2 regions of the Ruegeria sp. BHSC043 genome follow, and region 2 is predicted to be linked to the other one. Evidence: riboswitches for the same ligand, from Rfam matches in the RefSeq annotation. Region 2 holds a riboswitch; the other holds the start of a gene.
What was found. A riboswitch is a leader RNA that binds a small molecule or an ion and turns the genes downstream of it on or off. The one in region 2 is predicted to bind cobalamin.
Positions count from the first base shown of each region.

Region 1: another riboswitch for cobalamin. It lies ahead of AC2FMM_RS16115 (hypothetical protein); the one in region 2 lies ahead of AC2FMM_RS08865 (DUF1636 family protein).

Region 1 is NZ_JBXWRS010000015.1:13,699-28,590, reverse strand. Features, by position in the region: gene recR (recombination mediator RecR) at 1-407, opposite strand, end outside; gene AC2FMM_RS16130 (YbaB/EbfC family nucleoid-associated protein) at 454-798, opposite strand; gene AC2FMM_RS16125 (DNA polymerase III subunit gamma/tau) at 885-2,639, opposite strand; gene AC2FMM_RS16120 (protein-tyrosine phosphatase family protein) at 2,795-3,298, shown strand; gene AC2FMM_RS16115 (hypothetical protein) at 3,302-3,709, opposite strand; cobalamin riboswitch at 3,797-4,011, opposite strand; gene AC2FMM_RS16110 (TetR/AcrR family transcriptional regulator) at 4,040-4,612, opposite strand; gene AC2FMM_RS16105 (alpha/beta hydrolase family protein) at 4,696-5,553, shown strand; RNA gene ffs (signal recognition particle sRNA small type) at 5,616-5,712, opposite strand; gene AC2FMM_RS16095 (bifunctional 2',3'-cyclic-nucleotide 2'-phosphodiesterase/3'-nucleotidase) at 5,753-7,672, opposite strand; gene nudC (NAD(+) diphosphatase) at 7,817-8,800, shown strand; gene AC2FMM_RS16085 (SRPBCC family protein) at 8,839-9,306, shown strand; gene AC2FMM_RS16080 (prephenate dehydratase) at 9,327-10,160, opposite strand; gene AC2FMM_RS16075 (c-type cytochrome) at 10,280-10,789, shown strand; gene AC2FMM_RS16070 (extracellular solute-binding protein) at 10,960-12,870, shown strand; gene AC2FMM_RS16065 (microcin C ABC transporter permease YejB) at 12,872-13,966, shown strand; gene AC2FMM_RS16060 (ABC transporter permease) at 13,967-14,892, shown strand, end outside.
Region 2 is NZ_JBXWRS010000004.1:64,881-79,772, forward strand. Features, by position in the region: gene AC2FMM_RS08855 (NAD(P)-dependent oxidoreductase) at 1-811, opposite strand, end outside; gene AC2FMM_RS08860 (LysR family transcriptional regulator) at 920-1,795, shown strand; cobalamin riboswitch at 1,868-2,072, shown strand; gene AC2FMM_RS08865 (DUF1636 family protein) at 2,155-2,538, shown strand; gene cobW (cobalamin biosynthesis protein CobW) at 2,541-3,596, shown strand; gene cobN (cobaltochelatase subunit CobN) at 3,603-6,896, shown strand; gene AC2FMM_RS08880 (ferredoxin-like domain-containing protein) at 6,893-8,020, shown strand; gene AC2FMM_RS08885 (precorrin-8X methylmutase) at 8,020-8,649, shown strand; gene AC2FMM_RS08890 (precorrin-2 C(20)-methyltransferase) at 8,646-9,374, shown strand; gene cobJ (precorrin-3B C(17)-methyltransferase) at 9,371-10,123, shown strand; gene AC2FMM_RS08900 (cobalt-precorrin-6A reductase) at 10,096-10,845, opposite strand; gene cbiE (precorrin-6y C5,15-methyltransferase (decarboxylating) subunit CbiE) at 10,844-12,043, shown strand; gene AC2FMM_RS08910 (cobalamin biosynthesis protein) at 12,040-12,408, shown strand; gene cobM (precorrin-4 C(11)-methyltransferase) at 12,405-13,199, shown strand; gene AC2FMM_RS08920 (cobyrinic acid a,c-diamide synthase CobB) at 13,192-14,508, shown strand; gene cobA (uroporphyrinogen-III C-methyltransferase) at 14,505-14,892, shown strand, end outside.

The DNA of each region.
Region 1 (14,892 bases), on a different contig from region 2:
ATGTTTTCGGCAGTCACCCGGTCGCGCAGGCGGGGGATGCGCAGGTCATCCGGGCCGACGCCGTCCAGTGCCGAGAGCGTTCCGCCCAGCACATGGTAGCGGCCTTTGAATACCCCTGCGCGTTCCATCGCCCACAGGTCGGCCACGTCTTCGACCACGCACAGCTCTCCGGTGGCGCGCTCTTCGGAATTGCAGATGTCGCAGATGTCGGTGGTGCCCACGTTGCCGCAGTTCAGGCATTCGCGCGCGGTGGCGGCGACCTGCTGCATGGCGTCCGACAACGGCGTCAGCAGCAGGGCGCGTTTGCGGATCAGGTGCAGCACCGCCCGCCGGGCCGAGCGCGGCCCCAGCCCCGGCAGCTTGGCCATCAGGTCGATCAGGGCGTCGATGTCACTGTTCGAACTCATGGCCTTTCCTGCGTGGCTTTGGCGGCGGGGGTTTGAGGGGCGAAGATTAGAACGGCAGCTTGATGTCCGCCGGCAGACCCATGCTTTCGGTCAGCTTGGTCATTTCTTCCTGCGACCGCTCGGCCGCCTTGGTCTGCGCATCCTTGATGGCGGCAAGGATCAGGTCCTCGACCACTTCTTTGTCGTCGCTGTTGAAGATCGACGGGTCGATGTCCAGACCTTTCAGCTCGCCCTTGGCCGAGGCCGTGGCCTTGACCAAGCCCGCGCCGGATTCGCCGACGACCATGATGGTGTTCAGATCTTCCTGCATCTGCGCCATCTTGGTCTGCAGTTCCTGCGCGGATTTCATCATCTTGGCCATGTCGCCCAGACCGCCGAGTCCTTTGAGCATCTGTATGTCTCCTGTCATTCGAATTGCGGCCTAAATACGGGCCGTCTGCGTCCTTCACAAGGGCAGCGCGCCTTCTGCGCGGGTGATTAGTCTTCCTCGAATGGATCCCATTCGTCCTCGACCTCGGGCAGGGCTTCGGTTTCGACCTTGGCCGCGCGGTCCTGAGGGGTTTCGATCCGGGTGATGCGGGCCTTGGGGAATTGTGTCAGAACCGCCTGAACCAAAGGGTGTTCTTCGGCCTTGGCCTTCAGCGCCAGCTCGGCCGCGTCGCGCAGTTCGGCGATGGTGGGCGCGTCCCCGTCCGAGACGATCGAGACCGCCCAGCGATTGCCGGTCCAGCGCTGCAGCGCGGACCCGAGCCGCGCGGCCAGGTCGGTGGGGGCCTTTTCGGTGGGCGTGAACTCGATCCGTCCCGGCTGGTACGAGACGAGGCGGACGCCGTTTTCGACCTCGACCAGCAGTTTTACGTCGCGGTTGGCGCGGATCAGTTCGACCACATGCTCGAAAGTTGGATAACGCGCCAGCGCGGTCTGCACGTCCTGGGCCAACGCCGCCGTCGGCGCGCCGCCCACGCCACGCGGGGCTGGCGCATGGGCCGAGGCCGTCGCGGTCACGGGCGGGGCGCTGTTTCCGGCGTCCGGAACGCCGCCCCCCGGCCCGCCGACGGGCGGTGGAGGGCTGTCCTGAAGGCGCTTGATCAACTCTTCCGGGCTGGGCAGATCGGCCACATGGGTCAGGCGGATCACCGCCATTTCCGCGGCCATCATCGCGTTGGGGGCGGCCGAGACTTCCTCGAGCGCCTTCAGCAGCATCTGCCACATCCGGGTCAGCACCCGCATCGGCAACGCCTCGGCCATCTGCTGTCCGCGGGTGCGCTCATCGGGTGAGACGGTCGGATCTTCTGCCGCGTCAGGGGTGATCTTCACCACCGAGACCCAATGGGTGATTTCGGCCAGATCGCGCAGCACTGCCAGCGGGTCGGCGCCCTCGGCATATTGCGCACCCAGTTCGGTCAGGGCCCCGGCCGCATCGCCACGCAGGATCATGTCCATCAGGTCAAGAACGCGGCCCCGGTCGGCCAGCCCCAGCATCGCGCGCACCTGGTCGGCGGTGGTTTCGCCGGCGCCATGGCTGATCGCCTGATCCAGCAGCGAGGTCGCATCCCGGGCCGAGCCTTCGGCGGCGCGGGTGATCAAGGCCAGCGCGTCATCCGAGATTTCCGCGCCCTCGGCGGTGGCGATCTTGCGCAGCAGGCCGATCATCACCTCGGGCTCGATCCGACGCAGGTCGAACCGTTGGCAGCGCGACAGCACGGTGACCGGAACCTTGCGGATCTCGGTCGTGGCAAAGATGAACTTCACATGCTCGGGTGGCTCTTCCAGCGTTTTCAGCAGCGCGTTGAAAGCACTGGTCGACAGCATGTGGACTTCGTCGATGATATAGATCTTGTACCGCGCGCTGGCGGCGCGATAGCGCACGCTGTCGATGATCTCGCGGATGTCGTTCACGCCGGTGCGGCTGGCGGCGTCCATTTCCAGCACGTCCACATGGCGACCTTCCATGATGGCCACGCAATGCTCGCACTGGCCGCAGGGTTCGGTCGTTGGTCCGCCATTGCCGTCGGGGCCGATACAGTTCATGCCCTTGGCGATGATCCGGGCCGTGGTTGTCTTGCCGGTGCCACGGATGCCGGTCATGATGAAGGCCTGCGCGATCCGGTCCGCTTCGAACGCGTTTTTCAGCGTGCGCACCATGGCATCCTGACCGACCAGGTCGGCAAAGGTTTCCGGGCGGTATTTTCGGGCGAGAACCTGATAGGCGGGGCTGGACTGTGTGGTCATGTCTGCTCTGACGGATTCGTACTGACGATGCAGGGTAGAGTTCCCGGTGCCCCGCGTCCACAGCGCCGGTGCAGGTTTTTCGCTTTGGCGGTGGCGCTGGTTGGGCCATACTGGACCAATAGTTTCAGTGATGCGTTTCCCGAGGGGTGGTTTCGATGTCCAATCTGGTTGTTCATGCCCTGCAGGTCGGGGGCGGTTCGCTTGCCCTGACCTCGATACCCGGCGGAGGCGGCGACTACCGCGGCGACCTGGACCTGATCGGGGGCTGGGCGCCGGGTCTTGTGATCTCGATGACGACCCTGGCCGAGATGGTCGCCGTGGGGGCGGGAGATTTCGGATCGGACATCCAAGGGCGTGCTAGCCGCTGGGCGCATATGCCGGTCGCCGATTTTTCGGCGCCGGGGGATGACTTTGACGGCCAGTGGCCGCCAGTCAGCGCCGCCGCCCGCCATGCGCTGAGCGGCGGCGGGCGAGTTCTGGTGCATTGCCGGGGGGGCTGTGGACGATCCGGCATGGCCGTTCTGCGCCTGATGATCGAATGTGGCGAAGCCCCGGAACCGGCGCTCAAACGCCTGCGGGCCGTTCGCCCCTGCGCCGTGGAAACCGAGGCGCAGTTGCTCTGGGCCGTGGCGCCGGCTTGGGTTGCTACCCCGGACTGACCGTCAGATGACTGCCGGCAAGGCGTGTTCCGCCAGGGTGGTGGGATCGAGCGCGACCGCCTGCAGCATCGCGCAGGGTGACGTGTCCAGCCCCTGCGCGGGGCAGGCATCGGCCTGATCATTGAACATCAGGTCGGCATAGGCGTCCAGGCTTTGCGTATCTGCCCCTGCGCGTGCGCCGCAATACACCCGGATCAGGTCGGCGCGAGCGTCAAAGCGGGCCATGCAGCCCGGCGTGCAATGGGTCAGTTCGCTGCTGCCTTCCACCCGGAAATCGGGCGAGGTTGCCGCGTCGGCCGCCGCGACCGCCTGCGCGACCGACCGGGCCAGATGCGCCAGCGCTGGGCAGGTCCTGCCCGTGCGTTGGCAGACGGTTGCGGAAAATTCGTGCGTGTTGGTCTTCCAGATCATGATGCGCCCTCCGCGCGCTGGGCGGGGCGGACCGGGGCGGACAGCCGATTTCACGGCCAGACCCTGCCCGGACACCCCGTCCGAGTTTCGGTTTCACGTTTGATGGCAGGTCTCCTGACTTGCGGGTCGTTGCTTTGCCGACCTTCCCAACCTTGCGGTCAGTGGTATCTCGGCATCGCTCTCCGCCTACAGTTGCGGGGGCAGTCCCGGCATTGGCCCGTTCCGATTGTCCCGGGGGGGCCGCACCGTGTTCCCTTTTCATCCCGGCTGAAGGCGCGGGAACCATCACCCAATCGCTAGCGGTCAGGGTCGGGCCGAGTCAAGCCGCATTCAGTCGCGCGGCTGGAACCGGTCCCACGGGACATGCTCGGGCAACCGGCGCAGCACATTCGAATCCCGACGCGCGCGCGCCAGTTGCCAACCGCCCTGCATCATGATGAACAGGGTGTCGGCCGCCATGTCAGGATGCGCGACGCCGAACCGTTCCGCGTGGCCGCGCACCTCGTCGATCCAGCTTTCGTACAGCCGGTCGGCATGGTCGCGGAAGGCCCGGTTGTCGGGGCTTTCGAACAGGGTGGCGGCGATCGGGCAGGTCTCCCATTGCGGCGAGGTGTCGAACAGTTTCGCGATCTTGTGGCAAAGGGTGGTGACCCCTGCGCGGAAATCCTGCGCGTCGTTGAACGCCGCCGCGATCATGTCGCGCATCCCGTCCGAAGCCCAGCTGGCCGCAGCGAGGGCAAGATCCTGCTTTCCCTTTGGAAAATGGTGGTACAGCGAGCCTTTGGGCGCCCGAGCCTCGGTCAGGATCTCGGTCAGGCCGACACCGTTGTAGCCCGAGCGCTGGAACAGCCGGGCGGCGGTCTGGGTCAGGCGATCGCGGGTGTTTTGCGGACGTCGGGTCATCTTGCACGCATCTTGACAGGGCTGGACCGATCGGTCCAGATGCAATGATTAGACCAATCGGTCCAGAGCGCTTGGAGGCATGGATGTTGGATTCGCAGCAGACCGTGAAAGTCGAGGATTTCGAGTTTTCGGCGAGCGAGGCAAACCTGTCGGCGCAGCTCTATGCACCGATGGCCAGGCCGGAAATCGCTGTCGTACTGAACGGGGCAACCGGCGTGCCGCGGGACTACTACCAGCATTTCGCGCGGTGGCTGGCCGCTGAACGGGGCATGGCCTGCTTGACCTATGACTATCGCGATTTCGGGACATCTCTGAAACGGCGCCTGAAAGACTCGGATGCCACTATGGCCGATTGGGCGCTGAAGGACATGCCGGCGGCGCAGGCCGAGATGCGGCGGCGCTATCCCGATGCCAAGCTTTGGGTCATCGGTCATTCGGTTGGCGGGATGCTGGGGCCGCTTCAGCCCGGGATCGACCGGATCGACCGGATGATTTGCGTGTGTTCGGGGCTGGTGACCCTGGCCGATCATCCCTGGCCCTACAAAGGGTTGGCGAGCCTGTTTTGGTATGGTCATGTGCCGCCTCTGGTGCGTCTGCTGGGCTATCTGCCGGGGCGGATGCTTGGGTTCGGGTCCGACCTGCCATCCGGGGTCTATTGGCAGTGGCGGAAGTGGTGTACGTCACCCGACAGCTATCTGCCGGAACTGGGCGACACGCTTCCGCCGGCCGATTGGGGCCGAATGACGACCCCGGTGGACGTCATCGCCCTGGAGGATGATCAGACGGTTCCGCCGCCGGCGGTCTGGCGGCTGGCCGAGCTGTACGGGCCTGCGGCGCGGCGCCATCTATTGGCCCCGGCCGCCTTCGGCCTGCGCGAGGTCGGCCATATCGGCGCCTTCGCTCGGCGCAGCCGCGCAATCTGGCCGCGGCTGGTTGCCTGACGACCAGTCCGGCGGTCCTGCATCAGGGAATGATCGGAAAACAGTGTGCCGTGACGGCATCAAGTGAGAGGTTGGACAGCGACCCAAGCGGGGCTCGTTGTGGCTGCTTCCTTCCGGACCTGACCAGGTTGGCGAGGCGCTTGCCCGCGCCAACCTCTCGACCGCCGATATAGGCATCACGCAGGCGCTTGGCAACCCGTCACGGCCACAGCCGGATCCGGAGAAAGCCCTGGTCGTCCAACCCAAGCGGCTCGGGGCTGAAAGCGGCCAGTTCATCCAGGTATTTCTCGGCGCCCGGTCCGGTGCGCAGCACGGCCGCACGCCCGTGGAAACCGGTCAGGGAAAAGCTGGCCGGAGCATCTTCGAGCGGATCGCGTTCCAGCGCTCCGGACAGGTAATCCCGGACGATCGCGCGGATATTCATGCGCGGCATCTGGATCGCCGGACTTTGCCGCAGGATCGGGAAATTGCCACCGCCATTGGCCCGATAGTTGTTGACGGCCACGACATAGGCCTGTTCCGGCGTGACCGGGGTGCCGTGATGGCAAAGGTTTCGTATCCGCCCATTCTCGTTACCGGTCCGGTGTCCGCCAAGGTCGAAACGCGGCGGGCATGACGGATCGATTTCGTAGGTCACCCCGTGCAGGACGTCAAAATTGTGCCCGGTCGCCTGCGGGTCTATCAGGTCTGCTTCGCGGGCGCCGTCGATTTGCCGGTAGACTGCTGCCGACATTTCCAGCCAATCCCGCAACTGCGCACCGGTAACGACGACCGCCCGCAACTCATTGGGAAACACATGCAGATCCGACACGTGGCGCAGGAACACGTCGCCCCGCGGAACATCGGTGAAATGGCGTGGCCCGGCCCGACCCCCGAATTTGGACGGTGCTACGCTCGACAGCAGCGGAAGGTTTTCCAACTTCGACTCTTTCAGAACCGGCCGCAGCGCTGCGGCTTGGGCGGCGGCGACCAAGGTCAGGCCGCGATCCAGCCCGCAGAAAGTGAAATAGCTGTGCATGGCCTGCTCCGTCCGCCCGACCGGCGATGCCGCACGGCGGCGTGTCCGTGCGTGTCCGGTTTGGAACACTTGCATCATCTCGGGGTCTTCGGGCACAGGCCCCGCATCCGGCTGCGCAGGCTGAACAGAGCGAAGTCGGCCGGATTTCGCGACGATTTTCCACCTTGTCGCATCTCGCTCCAGCGTCAGTTCGATCACGCCCAGATGCGTTCCGGCGGTTCCGGGCATGACCACGGGCTTGCCGTGGATCAGACCGTTTTGCAGGTCCATGCTGGCCACCGGGTCCGGGACGTCTGCGGGAAACAGCATGTGCGTGTGCCCGGCCACGATGGCATCCACGCCGGCCAGAGCCGCCAGCTGGACCACCACGTTTTCGGACATGGGGGCAGGTTCGGCGTCACCAAGGCCGGAATGGGCAAGGGCAATCACCAGGTCACAGCCGCGGTCGCGCAGTTCGGCAATGCAGGTCCGGGCGGTGGAAATCGAATCGGCGACCTCGACCTGCCCGTCCAGATGGTGCGCTTCCCACCGGGCCGTCTGCGGCGGCAGGATCGAAAAAACGCCGACGCGCAGCGGAACCTCTTGGCCGCCAACCCGCATCCGACGTGTTAGTACGACCCAGGGCTGCCAGGCCTGCGCCCGTCCAATGCGCCGGAGATTGCCGCACAGCACCGGAAACGGCGCGTGTTCGACGATGGCTTCCAGAACGGGCAGCCCGAAGCTGAAATCGTGGTTGCCAAGCGCGATTGCGTCATAGCCCAGTTTCTCGAAAGCCGACAACAGCGGATGCTGAGGGCCGGGCTGGTCGGCGGCCCAATCACCCAGCAATGTGCCTTGCAGCGCGTCGCCGTTGTCGAACAGCAGCACTTCGGCGCCCGACTGCCGGGCCTCTTGCCGGGCGACGCGGATCAGGCTGGCCGTGCGGGTCAGCCCGATGGCCTGGTCCGGCTGGTCGGCGTAATAGTCGAAGCTGGTCAGATTCATGTGCAGGTCCGTCGTCGCCAGGATGCGAAGGACGGATTGGATCGCTTGGCCATGCGCTTGGTGCGCCAAGGTTTTTGTTTTCAACTGCTCTGCTTTTGTGCGTTGTTTTAAATGCATGTTCGCCGAAAGGTAGAATATCCGTTTATTTGTCGGGCATCCATGTGTCTTTTTTGCAGGCGGTGCCGAACGGCGGCCTTGGCTTGGGCATTGCGCTGGGCCGACAGTCGTGGCAGCCCTTGAGCCAATCGCAGGAGCATGGACATGAAACGGGCAGAGCAGGTTACATTCGGCGGATCGGGGCTGCACCGTGCCGCTGATATTCGCGCCAACGGCGAAGAACTGGAGGCGGTCCGCAGGGACCCGATGTCGCGCTGCCTGTTGCTGTGGCGGGGCAAGATCTTGGTGCAGGGCGGCGATCTGGATCAGCTGGCCTGGGTGCCGATGACCCACGCTCTGGTGCAGAGCGGCCCCGGGGGTGCCGTCGAACAGCCCGTTTTCATGGGGAAGTCCGACGCGGGCGCGCCCTTGTTTGCCGCCGACATATCCGATTGGCCGGCCGACGGGCTGGACTTGTCTGGAGTCGGGGCCTTTGTCGATCGCTCCGAGCAGCAGCATCCGAACCTGCCCACCGGTCATGTCTTTGCCGAGCTGCGTCGCATCATGACCCGTCTGTCGCCCCGCGATGCCGAAATCGCCGCGACGGCGAAGGCGGTGATCGGCTGGCACGAAACCCATCGGTTCTGCGCCCGGTGCGGAACCCGCAGCGCCCCGGCACAGGGCGGCTGGCAGCGGGCCTGCCCCGAATGCGGCGCCCAGCACTTCCCGCGCACTGATCCGGTGGTCATCATGCTGGTCACCTTTGGCGACGCAGTGCTGATGGGGCGCTCGCCCGGCTGGCCCGAGGGGATGTATTCACTGTTGGCCGGATTCGTCGAACCGGGCGAAACGCTCGAGGCCGCCGTGCGACGCGAGGTCATGGAAGAAGCCGGCGTGCCGGTCGGTGCGGTCAGCTATCTGGCCAGCCAGCCCTGGCCGTTTCCAGCTTCGCTGATGTTTGGATGTGCGGCACAGGCCCTGTCGCAGCGGCTGATGATCGATCCGGTCGAGATCGAAGACGCGATCTGGGTGTCGCGCGCTGACATGATGCAGGCCTTTGCCGGGGAACACCCGCGGTTGATGCCGGCGCGAAAAGGCGCGATCGCGCATTTTCTTCTGCGCAACTGGCTTGCGGATACACTGGACTAGCGAGACACTGGCAAAAATACCGAACGATCAAGGCGTACATGCAGTTTTCGGCACAGGAAGACATTCAGGTCCCCATCTCGGACGTTTTCGAGATGGTCGCGGATTTCGGGCGTTTCGAACGCATGGCGCTGCGGCGTGGGATCGAGGTGCGGCGGACCTTCGATACGCCTTCCCCCGGGGTCGGCGCCTGTTGGGATGCCGAATTCAAGGTGCGCGGTCGAACGCGCCGCATGTCGGTCGAACTGGCCGAGTTCGAACGCCCGTCGCTGATGCGGTTCGTGGCCGCGGGTAAGGGCATGACCAGCCTGACCACGGTCGAGTTGCTGCCGCTGTCGCAGCGGCACACGAGGTTGTCCATCGAAATGTCGCTGGCCGCCCAGACTTTGCCCGCACGGCTGTTGCTGCAATCGTTCAAGCTGGGAAAAACTCGGTTTCGCCGCCAGTTCCAGTTGCGGCTGGGTGATTTCGCCCGCGAAATGGAAACCCGGTACGCGCACGGGGGCTGACGGCGCCCGGCCGCAAGTCGCTAGCCCCGAGGCCGCGCGGCGGGATAGACCCCCAGTATTTCGACATTCGTGGTGAAATGCTGCAACTCGTCCATCGCCAACTGCACGTTGCGGTCGTCGGGATGGCCGACGATGTCGGCATAGAATTGCGTCGCCGTGAAGGAACCGTCGACCATGTAGCTTTCCAGCTTGGTCATGTTGATGCCGTTCGTCGCGAACCCGCCAAGCGCCTTGTACAGCGCCGCCGGGATGTTGCGGACCTGGAAGACGAAGCTGGTGATCATGCCATGCGCGCCCCGGCGCGTCTCGTCCACTTCGCGCGACATGACAAGGAACCGGGTGGTGTTGTCGTCATTGTCCTCGATATGCCGAGCCAGAACGTTCAGCCCATAGATCTCGCCCGCCAGTTCGCTGGCAAGGGCTGCCGAGTGTTTGTCTCCGGCCTCGGCAACCTCGCGCGCGGCGCGGGCATTGTCGGGGCTGACCCGGCCCCGGATGCCGTGTTCCTGCAGAAAGCCCGCGCATTGCGGCAGCAGGACCAGGTGCGAATGCGCCTCGGTAATGTCTTCAAGCGTTGCGCCGGGGACCGCCAGAAGGTTGATGTGCACACGCACGAAGGCTTCGTCGATAATGTGCAGCCCGCTGTGCGGCAGCAGACGGTGGATGTCGGCGACACGGCCATAGGTGGTGTTCTCGACCGGCAGCATCGCCAGATCGGCCTGGCCCGACCGGACCGATTCGATCACGTCCTCGAAGGTGCGGCAGGGCAGGGGCTCCATGTCGGCGCGGGCCATGCGGCAGGCTTCGTGGCTGTAGGCGCCGGGTTCGCCCTGAAATGCGATGCGATTGGTCATTTGGTCGATTCCGTGCAACAAGTTACAGAATTGGGCGTTTGGTCGCGGTGTCTATACCTTGCCTCTTGCAAGGGGAAGCCTTAGACACCCCGCAGACAGCTGAAATGGACTCGCGATCAATGTTTGACACGATGACAGTTACCAAGGCCGCAGCCGGCCTGTTCGGTGCCTTTCTTTTCTTCCTCCTGGCGAAATGGGGGGCTGACGTTCTGTATAGCACGGACGCGCATGGTGAAATGGCCGCCTATGTGATCGAAACGGAAAGCGCCGGCGAAAGCGCTGACGGCGAAGAAGTGGTCTTTGCCGATCTGCTGGCCGCGGCCGATCCTGAAAAGGGAGCCAAGGTGTTCCGCAAGTGCTCGGCCTGCCACAAGCTCGAGAAGGGCGCGAACGGCACCGGCCCGTACCTGTACGCCGTCGTGAACCGTCCGATCGCATCGGCCGAAGGGTTCGGCGGGTATTCCGCCGCGATGCAGTCGCATGGCGGCAACTGGACGCCCGAGGAACTGGATGCCTTCCTGGCCAACCCGAAAGGCTATATCCAAGGCACTTCGATGAGCTTTGCGGGCCTGAAAAAACCTGAAGACCGTGCCGATCTGATCGCCTATCTGCAGACGATCGGCGGCTGATTGGTCAGGGTCCGTGACTTGCGAAAGCCGCTGCCGATGTGCAGCGGCTTTTTTCGTCTCAACAAATCTTCACAAAGCGCTCACGCAGTCTAAACTTGCAACTGCCATCGCTGGCCCGTTAGCTAGCGTGGACAGACATGGAACCGAGACGAACGCGAAGGATGACCTGCATGAAACCCGTTTTACCTGGCGCGCGTGTACTGAGTATTCGGCATTGGGCGTCAGCGTTGGGGCTTTCGGCGGCGATCATGGCGCTGCAGACAGTGCCGGGCGTGGCAGATGAGGGCGACATCATCCGCAGCCACGGGTATTCGTATTTCGGCAACCTGGACTATCCGGCCGACTATGCGCATCTGAACTATGTGAACCCCGATGCGCCCAAGGGGGGCGAGCTGTCGCTGGCGGCGTCGGGGACGTTTGATTCGCTCAACCCCTATTCCCGCAAGGGGCGGGCCGGTGCGTTGACCACGTTGCAATACGACCGGTTGATCGACAGTTCGGATGACAGCATTGGCCAGTATTACGGCGTGCTGGCCGAAAGTCTGGAATATGACGCCGACCGCAACTGGGTCATCTTCCATCTGCGCCCCGAGGCGACCTTCTGGGACGGCACACCGGTCACGGCCGAGGATGTCGTCTACAGCCACCGCCTGTTCATCGAGCAGGGCCTGCCATCCTATGCGCAGGCCGTGGGCCGCATGGTCACTGGCGCCGAAGCTCTGGACACCCACACGGTGAAATTCACCTTCAATCCTGAATTGACCGCCCGCAGCCGTATCGAGACGGTGGGGTCCACCCCGGTGTTTTCGAAGGCCTGGTTCGAGGCCGACCCGTCGCGTCGCCTGGACGAGCCGCGGCTTGAGGTCGCCGTGGGGTCGGGACCCTACAAGCTGGACAGCTACGACATCAACCGGCGCATCGTCTACAAGCGACGCGACGACTATTGGGGCAAGGACCTGCCGTTCAACAAAGGGCGGTTCAACTATGACAGCATCCGGGTCGAGTATTTTGCGGATCAGACCGCGGCCTTCGAGGCGTTCAAGGCCGGCGAATACACGTTCCGCATCGAGAGCGACCCCAAGCTGTGGGCGACCGGGTATGATTTTCCCAAGGTCGCGCAGGGCTATGTGGTGAAGGATGCGATCCCCGACGGCAGTCCGCCGAATCCGTCCGGTTTCGTGTTCAATCTGGCGCGCCCGCAATTCGCCGACAAGAATGTGCGCAAGGCGCTGGCGCTGGCGTTTAATTTCGAATGGGCCAATGAATCGCTCCTGTACGGTCTGAACTCGCCGCGTGATTCCTTCATCGAAGGCACCCCGCTCGAGGCGAAGGATGTCCCGCAGGGTCCCGAGTTGGAGTTTCTGAAGTCGCTGGGCGACGTGGTGCCGCCGGAACTGCTCACCCAGCCGGTGGAAACGGTGCATCAATCGAACCCGGCACGGCTGAACGACCGGCGCAACCTGCGCAAGGCCGCGAAGCTGCTGGACGAGGCCGGATGGCCCGTGGGCGAGGGCAACGTGCGCCGCAACGCCCAGAGTCAAACCTTGCGGGTGAACATCCCGTACCCCTCCAACCTGCCGACCTCGACGGCCACGATGATCGAGACCTTCGTGCAGAACCTACAGGCCATCGGCGTGGACGCGACGGCGGAAAAGGTCGACCCGGCGCAATATACGCTGCGCAGCCGCGAACGTGACTACGACATGGTGTATTCCACCCGCTACAGCGCTTTCCTGTCCACCGGCGGCGGGCTGAGCCAGATGTACGGCTCCAAAGAGGCCGCGTTCAGCCTGTTCAACCCGGCCGGACTTGCCAGCCCCCTGGTGGACGCCATCATCGAGGCGTCTTTCGCCACGACCAACCAGACCGAGCAGGACGCGGCGCTGATGGCGCTTGACCGGGCCCTGCGGTACGAGTTCTTCATCATCCCCGACGGGTACATCGCGGAATACTGGACGGCCTACTACGACATGTATGAATATCCCGAACAGCTGCCGCCCTATTCGCTGGGTTATCTGGATCTGTGGTGGATCAACCCCGAAAAGGAAGCGGCCCTGAAAGCGGCAGGCGCGTTGCGGTAATATGGGCGCCTATATCCTTAGACGCCTGTTGCTGGTCATTCCGACCCTTCTGGGCATCATGATCGTCAACTTCACGCTGGTGCAGTTCGTGCCTGGCGGGCCAATCGAACAGATCATCGCCCAAATCGAAGGGCAGGGCGATGTGTTCGCGGGTTTTGCCGGATCGGGCGATGCCGGGGCCGGTGCCGAACCCGGCGGCGGCGTCTTCGATGACAAATACGTGGGCGCCCGCGGGTTGCCGCCGGAATTCATCGCCGAACTGGAGAAAGAGTTCGGGTTCGACAAACCGCCGATCGAGCGGTTCCTGAACATGATGGGCAACTATCTGACGCTGGATTTCGGCGAAAGCTACTTCCGCTCGGTTTCGGTGATTGACCTCGTGCTGGAAAAGATGCCGGTCTCAATCTCGCTGGGCCTTTGGTCGACGCTGATTGCTTATCTGGTCTCGATCCCGCTGGGCATCCGCAAGGCGGTCAAGGATGGTTCACGCTTTGACACCTGGACCAGCGCGGCCATCATCGTGGCCTATGCCATTCCGGGCTTCCTGTTCGCGATCCTGCTGCTGGTTCTGTTTGCGGGCGGGTCCTACTGGCAGATCTTCCCGCTCAGAGGGCTGACCTCGGATAATTGGGAAGACCTCAGCCTGCTGGGCAAAGTGGCCGACTATTTCTGGCACATCGCCCTGCCGACCATCGCGCTGACAATCTCGGCCTTTGCCACGCTGACGCTGCTGACCAAGAATTCGTTTCTGGACGAGATCAAGAAGCAATACGTCATGACTGCCCGCGCCAAGGGCCTGAGTGAACGGCGGGTTTTGTACGGCCACGTATTCCGCAATGCGATGCTGATCGTGATCGCCGGCTTTCCGGCGGTGTTCATCGGCGTGTTCTTCGGCGGGTCGATCATCATCGAGACGATATTCTCGCTGGATGGTTTGGGCCGTCTGGGCTTTGAGGCCGCGGTGGCGCGCGATTATCCGGTGATCTTTGGGACGCTGTTCATCTTCGGTCTGCTCGGGCTGGTCGTCGGCATCATCAGCGACTTGATGTATGTGCTGGTCGATCCGCGCATCGATTTCGAGAAACGCGAGGGGTAAATGGCACTTTCTCCTCTGAACCAGCGCCGCTGGCGCAATTTCTGCCGCAACCGCCGGGCCTTTTGGTCGCTGATAATCTTCACGGTGCTGTTCGGCCTGTCGCTGTTTGCGGAATTCATCGCCAATGACAAACCGATCCTGGTGAAGTACCGGGGCGAGTTCTACACGCCCATCTTCAATTTCTACCCCGAGACCGAGTTCGGCGGCGATTTTGAGACCGAGGCGATTTACCGCGATCCCGAGGTTCAGTGCCTGATCGACAGCGGCGGGCTGGAGGAGTGTTTCGACGACCCCGAAGGCATCATCGAACAGATCGAAGCGGGAACATTCCAGGCCGAAGGTTTCGAGCGGGGCTGGGCGATCTGGCCGCCGATCCCCTATTCCTACAACACCAGCGTCGACCGCCCCGGCGCAGCACCCCTGCCGCCTAACGGGCAGAACCTGCTGGGCACTGACGACACCAAGCGCGACGTTCTGGCGCGTGTCATCTATGGCTTCCGCCTGTCGATCCTGTTCACCCTGATCGTCACCGGTGCGGCCAGCCTGATCGGTATATTCGCCGGCGCGCTGCAAGGCTTTTTCGGCGGCTGGCTGGACCTGATCTTCCAACGCATCATCGAGATCTGGTCAGCGACGCCTTCGCTTTACGTCATCATCATCATGTTCGCGGTGCTGGGGCGAAGTTTCTGGCTGCTGGTGTTCCTGATGATCCTGTTTTCCTGGACGGGGCTGGTGGGCGTGGTGCGGGCCGAGTTCCTGCGCGCCCGCAACCTGGAATATGTGCGCGCGGCCAAGGCGCTGGGCGTGGGCAACCTGACGATCATGTTCCGCCACATGCTGCCCAACGCGATGGTGGCCACGCTGACCTTCATGCCCTTCATCGTGACCGGCACGATCGGGGGGCTGGCCAGCCTCGATTTTCTGGG
Region 2 (14,892 bases):
GCGCGCCATAGCGGGCGATGGCGTCGTCGAAAATCTTGATCATCAACGGGTTCATCTCCAACGGCACACCGGCGCGGTCTGCGACCTCCTGGAACAGGCCGATATCCTTTTTCACCAAGTCCATGGTGAAGGAAATGTCGCGCGAGCCGTTCAGGATCACCTGGCTTTCGGTCTCATGCACGAAGGACGTACCGGACGAGATCTTGATCGCCTCGTAGGTGGTGTTCAGGTCCATCCCGGCGGCCTTGGCGGTCACCAGCGCCTCGGCGCAGGTGATCAGGTTGGCTGTGGCCAGATAGTTGGTCAACACCTTCAGAACCGAGGCAGTGCCCAGATCGCCGGTATGCAGGATGCGCCGGCCCATCGTCGTCAGGAACGGCAGAATCCGCTCGAACGTGGCCCGGTCGCAGCCCGCGAAGATCGAGATATTGCCCGTGGCCGCCCGGTGGCACCCGCCCGAAACCGGGCAGTCCACCGCCGCGCCGCCGCGTTCGATCACCATGGCCCCAAGCCGTTTGACCTCGGCCTCATCGGTGGTGGACATCTCCATCCAGATCTTGCCCTGGCTCACCTCGGGCAGCATCTGCTGCATCACCGCGTCCGAGGCAGCGGGCGACGGCAGGCAGGTGATGACCGCATCGCAATCGCGCATCATCTGGGCCGGGCTTTCGCCGGCCTTGGCCCCCTTGGCCGCGAATTCCGCCACAAGATCGGGGTTCAGGTCGTACACCGTCAGGTCGATACCGTTGCGCAGCAGCGACCCCGACAGCTTGCCCCCCACATTGCCCAAACCGATGAACCCGACCTTCATGTTCTGCCCTCCCGCAGGCGCGTTTTCGTTGGTCCGAGTATTTCCGTTGCCCATCGACAAAAGAAACGAATAATAAAGCTATCTATACAAAAATTATTTTGGTGCTAAATGGACCGCCTGCCCAATCCGGCGTGGCTGCGTAGCTTCGAGGCCGCCGCCCGCCACCTGAATTTCACCACCGCCGCGCAAGAATTGGGCCTGACCCAGACGGCGGTATCGCTGCATATCCGCTCACTCGAGGCGGACCTCGGGCAGCCGCTTTTTGCCCGCAACGCGCGACACCTGTCGCTGACCGAGCTGGGCCAGTCCTATGCGCTGACCGTGCGCCGGGCGCTGTCGGATATCGCGCTTTCCACCAACAGCTTGTTCGGCCCCGCCTCGCGGCAGGCGCTGACCATCCGGGCGGCGATATCGACGATGACCTACTGGATCGCGGCCGAGCTGCCCGAGTTCAGCGCTCAGCACCCCGAGATCCCGGTGCGGCTGGTGTCACATATCTGGAACGACTCGGCCGCGCCCGCGGATGTAGACGTGGAAATCCGGCTGGGCTATGGCGACTGGCCCGGTGTTGCGGCGGACCGACTGTGCTCGGAACGGCTGGTGCCCGTCTGCCGGGCGCAGGACTCGTCGCCAGACCTGCAAAACGGCCCGTTGATCCACATTCTGGGGTACGAGGACAACTGGGCGCGGTACTTCGAGGCCACGGGCATCGACCTGCCCGACCGCCCCGCGCGCCATTCGGCGGATACGACCGTCACGGCGCTGCAACTGGTGATGGCCGGCGCGGGCTACGCCACCGTTCTGGAGCGGTTCGCGCGCAACGCCATCGCCCAGGGTGCGCCGATCCGGATTGCGGGGCCGGCGATTCCCTTTGCCCAGTCGCATTACCTGATCCGCAGCGTCAGCGCGGCGCCTCCGTCCATCCCTGCCCAGTTGTTCCTGGCCTGGCTGCGCGACTGCCTGGCCAGCGATGCCGCGGATTGATCCTGGCAAGTCGCTTTTTCGATCCGAGGCAAGGCACTTGGCCCCGCGCGCTTGACAACCCCCCTGCCCGTGCCGCATGTCGCTTGCGTTGGTGTCTGTGCAAGCAGATGAAAAGGGAATGCGTCAGCGGTTTTCCGTCAAACGCAGCCGCCCCCGCGACCGTGACCGGAGAGGGTGCCCAAATGCCACTGGCCGCAGGCCGGGAAGGCGGGACATCCGACAGAGCACCGCTCTGACATCCGCAAGCCGGGAGACCTGCCAACGCCCGAAGACAAACCGGACGGGGTGTTCCGGTGTCGGGCCCATGTCGGCAACGTGGCCCGCGCATACCCCGTCCCCCGACAACCAATTGAGGGGGGATGAGAGACGTGACCGAGACCGCACCAGTCGAGCTGCTGGTCTGCACCACCTGCCGACGCGGGCTGCCCATCGAGGATGACGCCCAGCGCCCCGGCACGCTGCTGCACAAGGCGCTGGCCGCAGCCGACCTGCCCGAAGGCATCACCCTGAAGCCGGTCGAATGCCTGTCGAACTGCGATCAGGGCTGCTCGATCGTTTTGCGCGGCGGGCCGTCTCGCTGGACCTTCGTCTATGAGAACCTGAACGAATCCGACCATGTCGAAATCATCGTCGAAGGCGCTGCCAAATACCTGGCCACCGAGGATGGCCTTGTGAAATGGCGCGACCGCCCCGAACATTTCCGCAAGAACTGCGCCGCCCGCATTCCCCCGATTGGAGCCTGAGCATGAGCACCCTCGAAAAACTTCCCGTCACCGTCATCACCGGCTTTCTCGGCTCGGGCAAGACCACGCTGATCCGCCATCTGATGCAGAACCCGCAGGGCAAGCGGCTGGCCGTGGTGGTCAACGAATTCGGCGATGTGGGTGTCGATGGCGAAATCCTGAAGAGCTGCGCCATACCCGAATGCCCGGCGGAAAACATCATGGAACTGGCCAATGGCTGCATCTGCTGCACCGTGGCCGATGACTTCATCCCCACGATCGAGGCGCTGATGGCGCTGGACCCGCGCCCCGATCACATCCTGATCGAAACCAGCGGTCTGGCCCTGCCGAAACCGCTGCTCAAGGCGTTCGACTGGCCCGATATCCGTTCCAAGATCACCGTGGACGGCGTGATCGCCCTGGCCGATGCCGAGGCCGTGGCCGCAGGCCGCTTTGCCCCGAATGTCGCGGCGGTGGACGCCCAGCGCATGGCCGATGACTCGATCGACCACGAAACACCCCTGTCCGAGGTGTTCGAGGACCAGATCTCGTGCGCCGACATCATCCTGCTGACCAAGCCCGACCTGGCCGGCCCCGAAGGCGTGGCCAAAGCGCGCGAGATCATCGCCTCCGAGGCGCCCCGCCCCCTGCCCGTGGTCGAAGTGGCCGAAGGTGCGGTAGACGTGCGCGTGGTGCTGGGGCTAGGCGCCGCGGCCGAGGACGACATGGACGCCCGCCCCTCGCATCACGATGGCCATGACGACCACGAACATGATGATTTCGAAAGCATCGTGGTCGAACTGCCCGAACAGACCGACCCGGCGCAGTTGGTCGCCAATATCGAACGTCTGGCGAACGAGCTGAACATCCTGCGGGTCAAGGGCTATGCCGCCGTTCGGGGCAAGCCGATGCGTCTGCTGGTTCAGGCGGTCGGCGCGCGGGTCCGGCACCAGTATGACCGCCCGTGGAAACCGGACGAAGAGCGCCGCTCGCGCCTTGTGGTCATCGCCGAGCATGACGACATCGACGAAGCCGCGATCCGCGGCATCCTGACCGGTGTCACTGAGGCCGCCGAGTAAGCACCGATGCACGTCGTCTTCCGCGAAAGCCACGGGCTCGAAGAAACCGAGACCCCGACCGATCTGGGCCAGAGCCCGGCGGATCTGGTGGTGTTGTCCTTTTCGGATAGCGATCTGGGTGCTTTCGCGGCCGGCTGGCATCGCGGCGGCGGGCCCGAGGGGCGGATGCCCTCGTTGCGGCTGGCGAACCTGACGGCGCTGAAACATCCACTATCGGTCGATACCTATGTCGAGCAGACGCTGGAGGGCGCCAAGGGTATCCTGATCCGCCTGATCGGCGGCGTGCCCTACTGGTCCTACGGGTTGCAGCAGGTGCTGGCGCTGGCGCAGGCCAAGGGCATCGCGCTGGCGGTGCTGCCCGCCGACGGGCGCGAGGATACGCGGCTGGACGATTATTCGACCCTGCCGGTCTCGACCCTGCGGCGACTGGCGCATCTGTGCGACACCGGTGGCGAGGTCGCGGCCCAAGCCGCACTGGCGCAGATGGCGCTGGCGGCGGGGCTCTATGCCGGGCCGGTTATGGGGGCCAAGACCCTGCCCGAATGCGGAGCGTGGTGCCCGGATCGCGGCGTAATCGCGCCCGAGGACGCGTTCGCAGGCGAAGGCCGGCGCATTATCGTAACCTTCTACCGCGCCTATCTGACTTCGGCCGATACCGCGTCGGTCGCGGCCCTGATCCGGGAAATCCGCGCGCGGGGCCACCAGGCAGTCGGGCTGTTCGCACCCTCGCTCAAGGCGCCTGCGGCGGCGCAATGGCTGGCTGAGAATATCCCAGCGATGGCGCCCTCTGCCATCATCAATGCCACCTCGTTTTCGGGCAAGGGCGCGTCGGGCACATCGCCCTTGGACGTGGCGGGCGTGCCGGTGTTTCAGGTCGCTCTGGCCACTTCGCGCCGCAAGGCCTGGGCTGAGGCCGAGCGCGGCCTGTCGCCTGCCGACCTGGCCATGCATGTTGTGCTGCCCGAGGTGGACGGGCGCATCTCGGCCGGTGTCGCCTCGTTCAAGGAACCGGGCAGGCGCGACCCACACCTGGAATATTCCCGCTTCGCCCACCGCCCCGAGCCCGACCGGATTGCCGCCATCGTCGACCGGGCGATGGCTTGGGTGGACCTGGCCGAGAAACCAAAGGCGCAACAGGTCCCCGCGCTGGTCCTGTCCACTTATCCCGGCAAGGACTGGCAGATGGCCCATGCGGTGGGGCTGGACGCGCTGGCCTCGGCCGAGGCGATCCTGTCCGACCTGCAGGGCGCGGGGTATGACACCGCCCCCGCCCAGCCGATTGCCGACACGCTGCTGGACGCCCGGATTTCATGGCCGGTCTCGGCCTACCGCGCCGCACTTGCGCAACTGCCAGAAGCGTTGCGCGCCGATCTGGAAACCGTCTGGGGTGCGCCCGAGGATGACCCGGCCTGCGCCGATGGGGCCTTCCACTTCACCGCGCTTCGGCGCGGCAAGGCGCTGTTGGCGCTGCAGCCCGAACGCGGCACGCCGGAATTGCGGGACGACGAATATCACGACCTGTCGCGCACGCCCCGGCACGGATATGTGGCCTTTTACCTGTGGCTGAGGCACGGGTTGGGGACGGATGCGCTGATTCATATCGGCGCACACGGAACGTTGGAATGGCTGCCGGGCAAATCGGTGGCGCTCTCGGCGGAATGCTGGCCCGAGGCGCTGATCGGCGATCTGCCAGTGATCTACCCGTTCATCGTGAACGACCCGGGCGAAGCCGCGCAGGCCAAGCGCCGGATCGGGGCCGTCACGCTGGGCCACATCCCGCCGCCGATGAAGCAGAGCAGCACGCCCGACCGCATGGTGCGGTTGGAATCGCTGCTGGACGAGTTCTCGAACGCCGACGGACTGGACCCCAAGCGGCGCGACCGGCTGCAGGCCGATATCCGTGACGAGGCCCGCGCCATCGGGCTCGAGGCCGATCTTGGGCTGGATCAGGCCACCAGCACCGCCGAGGCGATCACCCGCATCGACCGTTTCGTCTGTGACATCAAGGAAAGCCAGTTCGGCGACGGGCTGCATGTCTTTGGCCGCGCGCCGCAGAGTGCGGGCAATTTCGACACTGCCGCGTCGGCACAGGCCGAACGGCAGGCCCTGCTGGATGCTTTGGCCGGCAAACGGATCGAGGCCGGGCCGTCCGGCTCGCCCTATCGCGGGCGCACCGACGTGCTGCCCACGGGCCGCAACCTGTTCACCACCGATCCGCGCTCCGTCCCGACCCGCGCGGCCTATGCGCAGGGGGTGAAACTGGCCGAAGAACTGGTGCGCCGCCACCTGCAGGAGGAAGGCGACTATCCCAAGGGCCTGATCGTCGATCTGTGGGGCTCTGCCACGATGCGTACGGCGGGCGAGGAATTCGCCATGGCGCTGCACCTGCTGGGCGTCAAACCGGTCTGGGATCCGGGGTCGGAGCGCGTGAGCGGGATCGAGGTTCTGCCGATCACCGATCTGGAGCGCCCCCGGCTGGACGTGACTCTGCGCGTCTCGGGCCTGTTCCGCGACGCGTTCCCGACCCTGTCGGCCCTGTTCGGACAGGCGGTCCGGGCGCTGTCGGAACGCGACGAGGCGCCCGACTGGAACCCCTATGCGGGTCAGCCGCCCACCGCCCGCGTCTATGGCCCGGCGCCAGGCAGCTATGGGCTGAAGATGACCCACCTGTCTGAAACCTATACAGACGAGGCGCGCGCGCAGGCCGGTCAGGCCTGGCTGGACGCCAGTGCCTTTGCCTTCGAGGGCGAGCACATCGCCCACGACCCCGACGGGATCACCCAGCGCGTGGCGCAGGCCGACAGTTTCGTGCACCTGCAGGACCTGACCGAAACCGACCTGCTGCTGGCAAACGACTATGCCACGCACGAGGCCGGCTTTGCCGCCGCCAAAAAGCTGACCGGCGGGCAGGCGCAGTTGTATCATCTGGACAATACGCGCCCTGAAACGCCCCGCGCCCGCACTCTGCCCGAGGAAATCAGCCGCGTGGTCCATGCGCGCGCCGCCAATCCTGACTGGATCGCCGGGATGCAGCGCCACGGCTTCCGCGGCGCAGCCGAGATCGCGGCAACGCTCGACCACATGGCGTCTTTCGCGCATTTGTCAGGCAGCGTCGCCCCGCATCTGTTCGACCTCTACCACGATGCGACCCTGGGCAACCCCGAGGTGGACGCGTTCCTGCAGCAGGCCAATCCGCAGGCCCATCAAGCCATGAAGGACCGGTTCCGCGCGCTGTACGAGGCCGGGCTGTGGAACACCCGCCGCAACTCGATCCGCGCCGATCTGGAGGGGCTGGGATGAGCGCCCCGGTCGTTCAGGGCTGGTGCCCCGGCGCGCATCGCCCGATGATGTCCGGAGACGGGCTGGTCGTGCGGGTGCGCCCGCGTCTGGCCCGGCTGAGCGCCGCGCAGACGCTGGGGCTGTGTGATCTGGCCCTGCGGTTCGGCAACGGGACCATCGACCTGACCAACCGCGCCAACCTGCAACTGCGCGGCGTGGCCGAGACGGACCATCATGCGCTGCTGGCCGAGCTGTCGGCGCTGAACCTTCTGGATCCTGAGCCGGGGCTTGAGACCCGGCGCAACATCCTTGTGTCGCCGCTGCACCAGCCGGGCGACCTGACCGCGCGCCTGACACAGGCATTGGCCGACCGGCTGGGCGACCTGCCCGCCCTGCCCGCCAAGTTCGGCTTTGCGGTGGATACCGACCAGGCGCGGCTGCTGGCCGGGGACTCGGCCGATATTCGGCTGGAGCGGGGACCTTCGGGCCTGATCCTGCGCGCCGACGGGGCCGAGACCGGCCGTTTGGTGACCGAGGACGCGGCGATCGACTGCGTGATCGAACTGGCCCAGTGGTTCGCCGAGCGCTTCACTTCTGACACCCGCCGCATGGCCCGTCTGATCGCAGCGCAGGAGCTGCCCAAGGAATGGCAGGGCCACGCCCCCGGCCCCGTGGCACCCGCGCCACAACCCGGCAATAACGCAATCGGCCCGATCTACGGCGCGGCCTTCGGGCAACTGCCCGCCGACGACCTGCGCGCGCTGGTCGAAGCCTCGGGCGCCGCTGCCCTGCGTGTCACGCCCTGGCGGCTGTTCATGTTGGAAGGCGGGGCGGCGATCCCCGCCCCGGCCTTCGTGACCGACGGCGCCGACCCTCTGCTTACCACCGACGCCTGCCCCGGCGCGCCATTCTGCCCGCAGGCGCAGGCCGAGACCCGCGCCATCGCCCGCGCGCTGGCTCCGCGCGTGTCCGGCAGCCTGCATGTCTCGGGCTGCGCAAAAGGCTGCGCGCGCATGGGCGCAGCCGATCTGACGCTGGTGGGCCGCGACGGGCGCTTTGATCTTGTAAAACACGGCCGCGCGGGAGATGAGCCCCTGCAGCGCGGGCTGGACCCCGAAACACTGAAGACCATGGACCTGACCTGATGCCCTATGAATACGAAACCGACGGCGCGGCGATCTACAAGCAATCCTTCGCCACGATCCGGGCCGAGGCCGATCTGGCCCGTTTCGACCCCGACGAAGAGCAGGTCGCCGTCCGCATGATCCATGCCGCCGGGATGGTCGGTTTGGAAGAGTTCATCCATTTCTCACCCGGCTTCGTGCGCACCGCGCGCGCGGCGCTGGAGAACGGCGCGCCGATCCTGTGCGACGCGCGGATGGTGTCCGAAGGCGTCACCCGCTTTCGCCTGCCCGCCGAGAACGAGGTGATCTGCACCCTGCAGGACGAGCGCGTGCGCCCGCTGGCCGAGAAGATGGGCAACACCCGATCCGCCGCCGCGCTGGAACTGTGGCGCCCGCACCTTGAAGGCGCGCTTGTCGCCATCGGCAACGCGCCCACGGCGCTGTTTCACCTGCTGAACATGCTCGAGGACCCAGACTGCCCCCGCCCCGCCGCGATCATCGGCTGCCCGGTGGGATTTGTCGGCGCGGTCGAATCCAAGGACGCGCTGTGGGAGGCGCAGCCCGTCCCCAGCTGCATCGTCAAGGGCCGCTTGGGCGGCAGCGCCATCACCGTCGCCGCGATCAACGCCATCGCAAGCCGGGCGGAATGACCATGGGCACGATCTATGGCGTGGGCCTCGGCCCAGGCGATCCCGATTTGATGAGCGTCCGGGCCGACCGCCTGTTGCGCAACGCGAAACACGTGGCCTATTTCCGCAAGCCCGGCCGAAGCGGGCAGGCGCGCAAGATCGTCAACGGGATGATCCGCGACGATGCGGTCGAGTTTCCCATGGAATACCCAGTCACAACCGAGATCCCGGTCACCGATCCGCGCTACAACGCGCTTCTGGCCGAGTTCTACGAACGCTGCACCGCGCGCTTGAAAGAACTGGCCGATCAGGGCGAGGACGTGGTGGTGTTATGCGAGGGAGACCCGTTCTTTTATGGCTCGTTCATGCATCTCTACACCCGCCTGCGCGACGTGGTGCCCGTCGAGGTGGTGCCGGCGATCACCGGCATGTCGGGCGCTTGGACGGCCTCGGGTGATCCGATCACCTGGGGCGACGACATCCTGACGGTGCTGATGGGCACCCTGCCCGAAGAGGTTCTGGCCGACCGAATGGCGCGCACCGACGCGCTGGTGGTGATGAAGATCGGCCGCAACATCGACAAGGTGAAACGCGCGCTCAAAACGGCGGGCCTGTTCGACCGGGCCTGGATCGTGGAATACGCGCAGATGCCCAACCAGACCGTCCGCAAGCTGAGCGACGCCTGCACCGAGGTCACGCCCTATTTCTCGATCATCATCGTGCACGGACAGGGGCGGCGGCCATGAACGGCTGGGTCAAGATCGCCGGGCTTGGCCCCGGAAACGAGGCGCTGGTGACCCCCGAGGTGACCGCCGCCTTGGCCGATGCGACTGATGTGGTGGGCTATATTCCCTACGTCGCGCGGGTGGCCGAACGGCCGGGCCTGACCCTGCACGCCAGCGATAACCGGGTCGAGATCGACCGCTCGCAGCACGCGCTGCGCATGGCGGCCGAGGGCAAGCGGGTGGTCGTGGTCTCGTCGGGCGACCCGGGCGTGTTTGCCATGGCTGCCGCCGTGTTCGAGGCGCTGGAAAACGGCCCCGACACCTGGCACGAGATCCCTGTCGAGGTTCTGCCCGGCATCACCGCCATGCTGGCCGCCGCGGCCCGGGCGGGCGCGCCGCTGGGCCATGATTTCTGCGCCATCAACCTCAGCGACAACCTCAAGCCCTGGGCCGTGATCGAGAAACGCCTGCGGCTGGCCGCGCAGGCCGATTTCGCAATGGCCTTTTACAACCCGCGCTCGAAGTCGCGACCTGAAGGCTTTGTAAAGACGCTGGAAATCCTGCGGCAGGAATGCGAGCCCGAGCGTCTGATCATGTTCGCTCGCGCCGTATCGCGCCCAGATGAGGCAATCCGCATCGCGACCCTGGCCGAGGCAACGCCCGACATGGCCGACATGCAGACGGTGGTGATCGTCGGCTCGTCGCTGACCCGCGTCATCGACCGGCCCATCGGCCCCATCGTCTATACTCCAAGGTCCACGCCGGAATGAGCCAGCCAGTCCAGAACCTGCGGCACGCTTGTCAACTCGACCCGGCGGGGCAGCCTGGGCCGGTCGATCATCAGCACCGGGATGCCCAACGCTCGCGCGGCGTCCAGCTTGGCGCGGGCCCCGGTGCCGCCAGCGTTCTTGGACACCACCAGTTCGGTTCGGTGCCAGCGCATCAGCGCCGTGTCGTCCTGAACGGAGAACGGCCCGCGCGACACGACGACCTCGCAATCGGCAAAGGGCAACGCGCCGGGTTTATCGACCAGCCGCAGAAGGTAGTGGTGTTGGGGCTGCGCCGCGAAATCCTCAAGATGCATGCGCCCGACCGCAAGGAACACCCGACGCGGCGGCCCGGCCAGCGCGGCGACGGCGCCGGCGATGTCGGGCACGCGTTGCCACCGGTCGCCGGGCACGGCCGTCCATTCCGCGCGGGTCAGCGCGGCCAGCGGCGTCTGCGTTTTCTGGCAGGCGGCGATGGCATTGCGGCTCATCTGCGCGGCAAAGGGATGGGTGGCGTCGATCACATGGGTCACGCCGGTGTCGCGGATATGACGCGCCAGACCCTCGGGCCCGCCAAAGCCACCCACGCGCGTGGGCAGCGGTTGCGGCCGCGGGTTGTCGACCCGGCCCGCATAGGAATAGGTTGCCGCCACACCCAAATCCGCCACGGCGCGGGCCAATGCGTTGGCCTCGGTCGTGCCGCCAAGGATCAGGAGGTTGGGCATGTCTGAAACTCCGTGGCTGACCATCCTGGGCCTGGGCGAGGATGGACTGGATGGCCTGTCGGCCGCAAGCCGTCAAGAGTTGGAGCGTGCCGAGGTCATCATGGGCCCGCCCCGGCACCTGTCACTGGTTCCCGAAACCGGAGCCGAACGCATCGAATGGCCGGTGCCGTTCGCCGACGGGCTGCCCTTTCTGCAGGGGCTGAAGGGCCGGCGCACGGTGGTGCTGGCCTCGGGTGATCCGTTCTGGTTTGGCTCCGGGTCGGTGATCGCGCGCAATTTCGCCCCCGAAGACTGGGTGGCACGGCCTGGGCAGTCGACCTTCTCGCTGGCGGCCGCGCGGTTGGGCTGGCCGTTGGAAAGCACTGCCACCTTCGGCCTGCACGCCGCCCCCCTGACCCGCCTGCGTCCGCATCTGTCGCGCGGCCTGCGCGCCATCGTCCTGCTGCGCGACGGTGCCGCTGTGGCCCAGCTGGCCCGCTATCTGACCAAGACCGGATTCGGCGATACGACCCTGCACGTGATGGAGGCCCTCGGCGGCCCTCGGGAACGCGCGCGCAGCATGTCCCTGACCGAAGCCCTGCTGGGTTCGTTCGGGCATCCGGTCTGCGTTGCGCTCGAGGTTTCGGGCGACGGGCGTGCGCTACCGTTGGCCTCGGGCAAACCCGACGAGATCTTCGAAACCGATGGGCAGATCACCAAACGGCCGGTGCGCGCGCTGACCCTGTCGGCGCTGGCGCCCGCTCGGGGCGAGCATCTGTGGGACATCGGCGGCGGCAGCGGCTCGATCGGCATCGAGTGGCTGATGTGCGACCCGTCCCTGACCGCCACCACGATCGAGCCGCGTGCAGACCGCGCCGCGCGCATCCGCGCCAATGCCGACGCGCTGGGACAGGATCGGTTGCAGATCATCCATGGCCGGGCGCCTGACGCGCTGGACGGCCTACCCTTGCCTGACGTGGTGTTCATCGGCGGCGGGCTGAGCGACGCGCTGCTGGACTGGCTTGCGGCCAACCTGCCCTCGGGCACCCGGCTGGTGGCCAACGCCGTGACATTGGAAAGCGAAGCAGTGCTGAGCCGATGGCACGCCAAGCTGGGCGGCGACCTGCTGCGGATCGAGCTGGCGCAGGCCGGCGACCTCGGCCCGCGGCGTGGCTGGAAATCGGCCTATCCGGTCGTTCAGTGGAGCGTGACCCTATGATCGTGGCCGGGCTTGGGTTTTCGTCCACCGCGACCTGCGCCAGCCTGCGCGCCGCGTTCGACCGCGCCACTGCCGGGCAGGCGGTGGACGCGCTGGCCACCGCCGCCGACAAGGCCGGCCATCCGGCGCTGGCCGAATTTGCCGCCGCCTGCGCCCTGCCCCTGCATTTCGCGGACCCGGCCGATCTGGCCGGGCAACGCACCCTCACCTGCTCGCCCCGCAGCCGCGCCAGTCATGGCACCGGCAGCGTGGCCGAAGCTTCCGCCCTTGCCGCCGCCGGACCGGGCGCGCGGCTGCTTTCACCCCGACAGATCTCGGACGACCGGCTTGCCACCTGCGCGGTCGCCATCGGAGGACAGACATGACCGTTCATTTCATCGGCGCCGGACCGGGCGCCGCCGACCTTCTGACCCTGCGCGGTCGCGACATCATCGCCGCTTGCCCGGTGTGCCTGTATGCCGGATCGCTTGTGCCCGAGGAGATCCTGGCGCACTGCCCCGAAGGCGCGCGCATCGTGAACACCGCGCCGATGGATCTGGATCAGATCATGGCTGAAATCAAAACCGCCCATGACGCCGGTCAGGACGTGGCCCGCCTGCATTCGGGCGACCTGTCGGTCTGGTCGGCGATGGGCGAACAGATCCGACGCCTGAAACAGATGGGCATTCCCGTCAGCGTGACCCCCGGCGTTCCGTCCTTTGCCGCCGCCGCGGCCGCTTTGGGCACCGAACTGACCCTGCCCGGGCTGGCACAATCGGTGGTGCTGACGCGGACCCCGGGGCGCGCCTCGTCCATGCCCGAGGGCGAAACGCTGGAAAACTTCGCCGGCACTGGCGCCACACTGGCCATCCACCTGTCGATCGGCAATCTGGACAAGGTAGTGGCTGACCTGACCCCCGCATATGGCGCCGATTGCCCCGTGGCCGTGGTGTACCGCGCCAGCTGGCCGGACGAGCGGATCGTCCGCGCCACCCTGGGCACGCTGAAGGAATCGCTGGACGAGAGCATCTCGCGCACCGCGCTGATCCTGGTCGGGCCGGCGCTGGCCGGTGAAGGATTCGACGAAAGCTGTTTGTATTCAAAGACCTATGACCGCCGTTACCGCCCACAAAGCGCCGACAGCCCGTGGTCGAGCTGGAGTCACGGAGATGACTAACCCGCCCGGACTGCTGATCTCGGCCCCATCCTCGGGGACGGGCAAGACCACGGTGATGCTGGGCCTGCTGCGCGCGCTGGCCGAGGACGGGCTGACCGTGCAACCCTTCAAGAGCGGTCCCGACTACATCGACCCGGCCTTTCACCGGGCGGCGGCGGGGCGGGCCTCGTTCAACCTGGACAGCTGGGCGATGGGCGCGCCATTACTGGGCGCGATTGCAGCGCAGGCCAAAGGCGCCGACATCGTGGTGGCCGAAGGGTCGATGGGACTGTTCGACGGGGTAGCAAAGCCGGGCGAGCTGGGCCATGGGTCCAGCGCCGAGACCGCGCTGCGCATGGGCTGGCCGGTGGTACTGGTGCTGGATGTGGGTGGCCAGGCTCAGTCGGCTGCGGCCACGGCGCTGGGGTTTCGGATGTACAACCCCGACCTGCCCTTTGCTGGCGTGATCCTGAACCGCTGCGCCAGCCAGCGCCACGAACGCCTGACCCGTCTTGGGATGGAGCGCGCGGGCCTGCCGGTTCTGGGCGTTTTGCCCCGGCGCGGCGACCTGACCCTGCCCGAGCGGCATCTGGGTCTCATCCAGGCGGTCGAGCACCCCGATCTGGAAAGCGCGATTTCCGGATACGCGGCCTTTCTGCGCGAACATGTGGATCTGGAGGCGATCAAGCGGGCGGCCTCCTCGGGCCCGATGGGGCCGTCGTCGGCCGCGCTGCCGCGCCCTCCGGCGCAACGGATCGCGTTGGCCCAGGACGCGGCGTTTTCCTTTACCTACCCGCATCTTCTGGAAGGCTGGCGGGCGGCCGGGGCCGAGATCCTGCCGTTCTCCCCTCTGGCGGACGAGGCGCCGGCCCCGGATACCGATCTGGTCTGGTTGCCCGGCGGGTACCCCGAACTGCACGCCGGAACCCTGGCTGCGGCAGAGCGGTTCCTGACCGGCTTGCGCAAACATGCCGAAACGCGGCCCGTGCATGGCGAATGCGGCGGCTACATGGCCTTGGGACAAGGGCTGATCGACAAGGACGGCACCCGCCACCGGATGGCCGGGCTGCTGGGCCTGGTCACTTCGTACGAAAAGCGCAAATTCAACCTAGGCTATCGCCGGGCCGAGTTGCTGGCCGACATGCCCGGGTTCTCTGCTGGAACCGCGCTGCGGGGGCACGAGTTCCACTATTCCTCGATCGTCGAGCAGCCCGACGCGCCCTTGGCACGGGTTTTTGACGCCGAAGGCGCCGAAGGTCCGCAGACCGGATCGCGTCGCGGACATGTCACCGGTACGTTCTTCCATCTGATCGCAGAGGCCAGCGCATGAGCGGTTTCGTTTCCTTCATCGGGTCCGGTCCCGGCGACCCGGAGTTGTTGACCCTCAAAGCCGTGGACCGGCTGCAAAAGGCCGACGCGGTGCTGTTCGACGATCTCAGCAGCGGGCCGATCCTGAGCCATGCGCGCAAAGAGGCCGACCTTGTGGGCGTGGGTAAGCGCGCCGGGCGGCCCTCGCCCAAGCAGGACCACGTCAGCCGCCTACTGGTGGAGTACGCCCAGACCGGCCAACGGATCGTGCGGCTGAAATCGGGCGATGGCGGCCTGTTCGGGCGGCTCGAAGAGGAACTGGTAGCCCTGCGCGCCGCCGGGATCGCATACGAGATCATTCCGGGCATCCCCTCGGCGATTGCCGCGGCCGCGGCGGCGGGCATCC